2 regions of the Rhizobium sp. BK312 genome follow, and region 1 is predicted to be linked to the other one. Evidence: predicted binding sites of a transcription regulator. Region 1 holds the regulator's gene; the other holds the start of a gene.

The links. Region 1 encodes PhoB, which activates phosphate uptake and scavenging genes when phosphate is short. Its sites were predicted from a motif close to TGTCATNNANCTGTCAT; they were not measured.
Region 2: a site for PhoB is predicted at 1,212-1,228, ahead of FHT85_RS27985 (DUF47 family protein). Genes of this name have one in related genera too.

Annotation. Positions count from the first base shown of each region.
Region 1 is NZ_JACHZP010000005.1:430,479-434,259, forward strand. It holds gene pstB (phosphate ABC transporter ATP-binding protein PstB) at 1-805, shown strand, start outside; gene phoU (phosphate signaling complex protein PhoU) at 857-1,570, shown strand; gene phoB (phosphate regulon transcriptional regulator PhoB) at 1,602-2,285, shown strand; gene FHT85_RS17015 (GcrA family cell cycle regulator) at 2,375-2,911, opposite strand; gene FHT85_RS17020 (aspartate aminotransferase family protein) at 3,336-3,781, shown strand, end outside.
Region 2 is NZ_JACHZP010000013.1:85,718-89,498, forward strand. It holds gene ligD (DNA ligase D) at 1-79, opposite strand, end outside; gene FHT85_RS27980 (Ku protein) at 82-969, opposite strand; gene FHT85_RS27985 (DUF47 family protein) at 1,272-1,889, shown strand; gene FHT85_RS27990 (inorganic phosphate transporter) at 1,889-2,893, shown strand; gene FHT85_RS27995 (LLM class flavin-dependent oxidoreductase) at 3,036-3,781, shown strand, end outside.

The DNA of each region.
Region 1 (3,781 bases):
GACGGAAGCCGCCAGCGAAAAAGCATTGTCCAGGAAGATGATGACGATCCCCTACAAGATGATCGGCCAGGACGTTTCTGTGTTCTACGGCGACAAGCGGGCGCTCTTCGACGTCAATCTGAAGATCCGCGCCAATACCGTCACGGCTTTGATCGGCCCTTCCGGTTGCGGCAAGTCCACCTTCCTGCGCTGCCTCAACCGCATGAACGATACGATCGAGACCTGCCGGGTCACCGGCAAGATCACGCTCGACGATCAGGATGTCTACGACGACAGCATCGACGTGGTGGAGTTGCGCGCCCGCGTCGGCATGGTCTTCCAGAAGCCCAACCCATTTCCGAAGTCCATCTATGAGAACGTCGCCTACGGCCCGCGCATCCATGGCCTGCATCGCTCAAAGGCCGATCTCGAGCATATCGTCGAGAGCAGTCTTCAGAAGGCCGGTCTCTGGGGCGAGGTCAAGGATCGGCTCCATGATGCCGGCACGAGCCTATCGGGCGGTCAGCAGCAGCGTCTGTGCATCGCCCGCGCCGTCGCGGTCAGCCCGGAGGTCATCCTGATGGACGAGCCATGCTCGGCGCTTGATCCGATCGCAACCGCCAAGGTCGAGGATCTCATCCACGAACTGCGGGAGAATTTCACCATCGTCATCGTGACGCATTCCATGCAGCAGGCAGCCCGCGTCTCGCAGCGTACCGCAATGTTCCATCTCGGCCACCTGGTCGAGGAGAACGACACCGATAAGATGTTCACCAATCCCGACGATTTCCGCACGCAGGATTACATCATGGGCCGTTTTGGTTGATGATATCAGGCGCGCGGCTCATTTCACACAGTTCACCTTGAGGATAGAAAAATGGTCTCCACTCACATTCTCTCTGCCTATGACGAAGACCTGAAGTTCCTGACGCGCCGCATTGCTGAAATGGGCGGCCTGGCAGAGCAGATGGTTAGCGACAGCGTACGCGCGCTGGTCAACAGCGACGCTGCCCTGGCCCAGAAGGTCATCTCCGACGACGTCGTTCTCGACCATGCCGAGCGCGAAGTCGGCGACAAGGCGATCGTTACCATCGCCCGCCGTCAGCCGATGGCGGCGGATCTGCGTGAAATCATGGGCTCGATCCGCATCGCATCCGATCTGGAGCGCGTCGGCGATCTCGGCAAGAACACCGCAAAGCGCGTCATCGCCGTCCAGGGCACCGGTGTCCCGCGCCGTCTCGCCCGCGGCATCGAGCATCTCTCCGAACTGGCGCTGAGCCAGCTCAAGGAAGTTCTGGATGTCTACGCGACCCGCTCGCCGGACAAGGCCGTGTCGATCCGCGAACGCGACGAGGAAATCGACGCCATGTACACCTCGCTCTTTCGCGAGATGCTGACCTACATGATGGAAGATCCGCGCAACATCACCACCTGCACGCATCTTCTTTTCTGCGCCAAGAACATTGAGCGCATCGGCGACCATGCCACCAACATCGCCGAGACGATCTATTACATGGCGACGGGCGCGCAGCCGGAAGGCGAGCGCCCGAAGGACGATACCGCCAATACCGTCGGCGCAGTGACCGAATAATCCGAAAGCGAAGAAAGGAGACCATAGGCGCATGGTTCCGAGAGTTGCTGTTGTAGAAGACGAGGAAGCGCTCAGCGTTCTGCTGCGCTACAATCTTGAGGCCGAAGGCTTCGAGGTCGACACGATCCTCAGAGGCGATGAGGCCGAGCTGCGTCTCCAGGAGCGCATCCCCGATCTCCTGATCCTCGACTGGATGCTCCCCGGCGTATCGGGCATCGAGCTCTGCCGCCGGCTGCGTATGCGGCCGGAGACGGAGCGCCTGCCGATCATCATGCTGACGGCCCGCGGCGAGGAAAGCGAGCGCGTGCGCGGGCTTTCGACCGGCGCGGACGATTATGTCGTCAAGCCGTTCTCGACGCCGGAGCTGATGGCTCGCGTCAAGGCGATGCTGCGGCGTGCCCGCCCGGAGGTTCTCTCCACGGTGCTGCGCTGCGGCGATATCGAGCTGGATCGCGAAACCCATCGCGTCCACCGCAAGAGCCGCGAAGTGCGGCTGGGGCCGACGGAATTCCGCCTGCTGGAGTTCCTGATGTCCTCGCCGGGCCGCGTCTTCTCGCGTTCGCAGCTGCTCGACGGCGTATGGGGTCACGATATCTACGTCGACGAACGCACGGTCGACGTCCATGTCGGCCGCCTGCGCAAGGCGCTCAATTTCTCCAATATGCAGGATGTCATTCGCACCGTTCGCGGCGCGGGCTATTCCATGGAGGCCTGAGCGGGGATACCCGATCAGGCATCAACATAGCGGCGGAAACAGAAAACGGGCCTCAAGGGCCCGTTTCTTTATCTCAGTCATCAAGCCTCTCAGCCACGCGGCTGGGCCGGCCTACGCCGTTCATGCACCGGCTGGTAGGCCAGGCGCTGATGGTAGGTGCAGTAAGGCGATGAATCTGGGCTCTCATTGCCGCAGAAATGGAAATCGTCCTTCAGCGGATCGCCGACCGGCCACTTGCAGGTGCGCTCCGTCAGTTCCGTCAGGCCGAGGCGGCGGGAGATCGGAACGACGACGTTCGATGCCGGGCGATATTGGATTTCGTTGACGGAATCGATCTCGATCTCTTCCTTCAGCATGGTTGCGCCCTGCTGGCGGGCAACCACCGTGCGGGTAGCAACGCGCGATCCGTAGGTCGCAGCGCGAGGTGCCGCTGCGCTGCGCTTCGGCGTGCGCGCTGCGGTTGTCGTGCCGCCCGCCTTCGCTCGGCCGGGGAGGTTCAGGCGATGTACCTTGCCGATAACGGCATTACGGCTCACGCCACCGAGCTGCGCAGCGATCTGGCTGGCGCTCAATCCTTCGGACCATAGCTTTTTCAGCTTCTCGACGCGTTCGTCTGTCCAATTCATGCCCTGTCTCCGCTGTCGCGTTTCCGATGGCAGAATCCCTCACCATTGCCTCGCATGGTATCGAGGCGCGAAACGCTCTAAAATTGTGGTGACTAGTTCCGCCGCATGCAGTCTAGCAATTGGTTTTTAACCTAGTGTGAGGCTGACTCCGTGACAAGAGTCGCGGGAATCTTGAGGAATCGATTTCGAGGTTTTCCCCAACTTGCTGTCCGGGCGTGGCATTTCTGCCATAGGCGCCGCCCGACGCATCTCTTTTGCCGGCAAGCCTTTTCTCGCACCTGCTAAAACGGCAGTTTTGTTGACATCGCGGTGCAAAACATCAATAGTGCCCGAGCCGCCGCAAGGCGGCATTTTTGATTTTTTCGGACCCGTTTCATCAAATGGAAGCGATCGGTCCTTAAAGTTGTGATCAGGAGATATGGCCATGGCCGAGACCACGCCGCTTTACGACACCTACTTGCGCGCTCCGCTGCGGTTCGAGCGAGGCGAGGGCGTCTGGCTGGTCACTGAGAATGGCGAACGCTACCTCGATTTCGCAGCCGGCGTCGCGGTCAATTCGCTCGGTCATGCTCATCCCCATCTTGTCGCCGAGCTGAAGGCGCAGGCCGACAAGGTCTGGCACCTGTCCAACCTCTATGAGGTGCCCGGCCAGGAGAAGCTGTCGAAGCGGCTGACGGAAGTGACCTTCGCCGACAAGGTGTTCTTCACCAATTCGGGCGCGGAGGCGCTGGAGTGCGCCATCAAGACTGCGCGGCGCTATCAATTCGCCAAGGGGCATCCCGAGAAGTTCCATATCATCACCTTCGAAGGCGCCTTCCACGGCCGCACCATCGCAACGATCGCCGCTGGTGGCCAGGAAAAATATATCGA
Region 2 (3,781 bases), on a different contig from region 1:
TCTTTTTTCTGCCGGCTCGCCCTCTCGGCTCGGTGGTCTTGCTGAAATCGCGTTTGCGGTTGTAGGTCTCCAATGCCATCGTCAGCTCGCCTTGCGTTGCGGCCGCGAAGAAGACTTCGTTCGCGATTTGGCCGTCTTGCGGGAGGCCGCGCCCGATTTCCTAGCGGGTTCATTTGCGCTTGCCTTACCTTGGCCACTCATGCCGGCACTCTGGCGTAGAGCCTCCATGAGATCGGTCACCTTGGCGACCTTTGCCGGCTTGCGTTGCGGGATCTTCTTGCCCTCGATCTTGGCCTTTACGAGCTCCGCAAGCGCTGCTTCATAGCGGTCGTCGAATTCGCTCGGATCGAATTTGCCTTTCTTGGTGGTGATGATGTGCTTGGCGAGATCGAGCATTTCGCCTTTGATTTTCATATCGGGCACATCCTCGAAGGCTTCTTTTGCCGAGCGAACCTCGTAGTCGAAATTCAATACCGTCGCGATCAGCCCTTTGCCGTGGGCACGGATCATGACGGTTCGCAGGCGGCGAAACAGAACGGTTTGGGCAATGGCAGCGACCTGCTTCTTGCGCATTCCGTCGCGGATCAATGCGAATGCCTCTTCGCTCGCAGGAGTGGAAGGGGCGAGATAATATGGACGGTCGAAATAGACGTCATCAATGTCGTCGCATGCCATGAAGGCCTTTATCTGCAAGACCTTGTCGCTTTCCGGCACCGCCGCGGCGATTTCCTCAGGCTCAAGAACGATGTAATCATCCTTGTTGAGTTCGTAGCCTTTGACCTGATCCTCGCGCGACACCGGTTTCCCGCTCGCAGCATCTATGAATTCCCGTCGGACGCGATTGCCGGTTGCTCGGTTCAGCGTGTGAAAGGAAATCCGCTCGGAAGTGGAAACTGCCGTATAGAGCGCAACAGCGCAGCCGACCTCCCCGAACTTCAGATATCCTTTCCATTGCGCACGCGCACTCATCAGCGGACTCCATGTCGACGACAGGAAACAAACGGGACCTGGCGGTCATTGTTCCCTGTTGTCCTTGTTTTGTTGGGGAAGCCGACAGAAGCGCATGGCGATTTTGACCCGCTCTATATACGGTTCTTACCTATCGCCCAGGTCTGGGTGTGGCACCTCTATCGGCATCCCAACTCTTGCGAGACTGTCGAAGACCGTGGTTTCGCGGGCACATCGGCTTTTCATGGTGGCCTCCATCATTTATGACGGATTTATGACAACACACGTTCGGAGCGCCGAGAGTGAATTGGTTCCGTAAATTGATGCCCCGGGAAGATCGCTTTTTCGATCTGTTCGGCCGGCATTCCCGTACAATCGTCAGCGCCGCGGAAGCCCTGAACGAACTGCTGAGCGGCAAAGATACCGAGCAGCACTGCAAACGCATCGTCGAACTCGAGAACGAGGCCGATGACATCACGCGCAAAGTTTTGCTTGCGGTACGGCGCAGCTTCATCACGCCTTTTGACCGTGGCGATATCAAGGATCTCATCATGTCAATGGACGACGCGATCGACATGATGCACAAGACGGTCAAGACAATCCGCCTGTTCGAGCAGGATAGCTTCGATTCCGGCATGCAGGAAATGGGCGGCGCGATCGTTCAGGCGGCAAAACTGGTGGCTGATGCAATTCCTCTTCTCGATCGCATGAGCGCCAATTCCTCCCGCCTCAGCGCGCTCACCGAAGAAATTGTTGATGTCGAAGAGCGTTCTGATGAACTCCATGAGCAGGGCCTGAAGGATCTCTTTCGCCGCCATGGCGCAACGAACCCGATGGCCTATATCATTGGCAGCGAGATTTATGGCGAGCTGGAGAAGGTCGTCGACCGGTTCGAAGATGTCGCCAATGAAATCAGCGGCATTGTGATCGAGAACGTCTGATGGAGGCCACCCTCGCTTTTCCGCTGCTGGCGGGTCTCATCGCGGTGGCCTTGTTCTTCGACTTTTTGAACGGACTGCACGATGCCGCCAATTCTATTGCGACCATCGTCTCGACCAGGGTCCTGCGGCCGCAATATGCCGTGCTGTGGGCTGCATTCTTCAATTTTATCGCCTTCCTGTTCTTTGGGCTTCACGTTGCCGAAACCCTCGGCACCGGCATCATCGATCCCAATATCGTTACGCCGCAGGTCATCTTCGCTGCCCTGATGGGGGCGATCGTCTGGAACATCGTGACCTGGGTATTCGGCATTCCATCAAGTTCATCACATGCACTGGTCGGTGGCCTCGTCGGCGCCGGCCTGGCTAAAATCGGCATGGGCGCCATTGTTTGGTCGGGCTTGCTGAAGACGGCCGGCGCCATCGTCATGTCTCCCTTATTGGGCTTCGTTCTCGCGCTTTTCCTCGTGCTGTGCGTGACTTGGATATTCATTCGCCAGACGCCCTTCGCCGTCGATAGCACCTTCCGTGTGCTGCAATTTGTCTCCGCCTCCCTCTATTCCCTTGGTCATGGCGGAAACGACGCTCAGAAGACGATGGGGATCATCGCCGTTCTGCTCTATTCGCAGGGGCATACCGGAGCGGAGTTCCATGTCCCCCTCTGGGTCGTATTGTCCTGTCAGTCCGCGATGGCGCTCGGGACGCTGTTTGGCGGCTGGCGGATCGTGCATACGATGGGTTCGAAGATCACGAGGCTCAATCCAATGCAGGGTTTCTGTGCCGAGACGGGCGGTGCTTTGACATTGTTTGCCGCGACATGGCTCGGCATCCCGGTCTCGACGACCCATACGATCACGGGCGCTATCATCGGTGTCGGCGCTGCCCGGCGCGTCTCCGCAGTTCGCTGGGGATTGGCGGGCAATATTGTCATCGCATGGGTAATAACCCTTCCGGCTGCGGCTGCTATCTCTGCACTCACCTATTGGATGACGAATTGGGTCGGATAGAACTGTGCCTTCAGGATTGAAGACATCTTAAGCACGAATATTCTATAAATTTAGTAGAAAAAGAACGACCTGTCTTTCTGAGGCCGGAGGGTCACGCTAGCATTCTGTCCAAATCCGATGAAGGAAACCATAGGACATCGATATGCCGACCGAATTCATCAGCGTCACTTTTCCGAATGCCTCGACCGAGCTCAATCCTCTGGAAAACCCCGCGCTCGACCCGCAATTCCTAGAGCGCTATGCCCGTTCGCTCGATGATTATGGCTTCAACTATACCCTTATTCCCTACGACAGCGCCTCCTTCGATCCCTTTACCATCGGCGCAACGGTTGCGGCGCACACGAAGAATATCAAGATCATCATCGCCCTTCGTCCGAACACGATCTATCCCACCGTCGCGGCAAAATCGCTCGCCACGCTCGATCAGCTGAGCGGCGGGCGTGTGGTGGTTCACTTCATCGCAGGCGGAAGCGATGAGGAGCAGGCCAAGGAAGGTGATTTCCTTGACAAGCGCCAGCGCTACGAACGGCAGGAGGAGTATATCCGCATTCTGCGACGCGTCTGGCAGTCGAGTGAAGCCTTTGACTTCGATGGCCGCTACTATCAATTCAAGCAGTTCCACAGCCGCGTGCGTCCAGTAAACGGCACCATCCCGGTGTCGGTTGGCGGGTCGTCGGACGATGCCTATCGCATCGGCGGCGCGCTTGCCGATATCTTCGGCCTATGGGGTGAGCCGCTGGCCGAAACCAAGCAGCAAATCGACCGGATCTATGCTGAAGCGGCCCGCGCCGGGCGCAAGGATCGCCCGCGGATCTGGGTGACGTTCCGTCCGATCGTTGCGGAGACCGACGAGCTTGCCTGGGCCAAGGCGCATCACACCCTCGACCT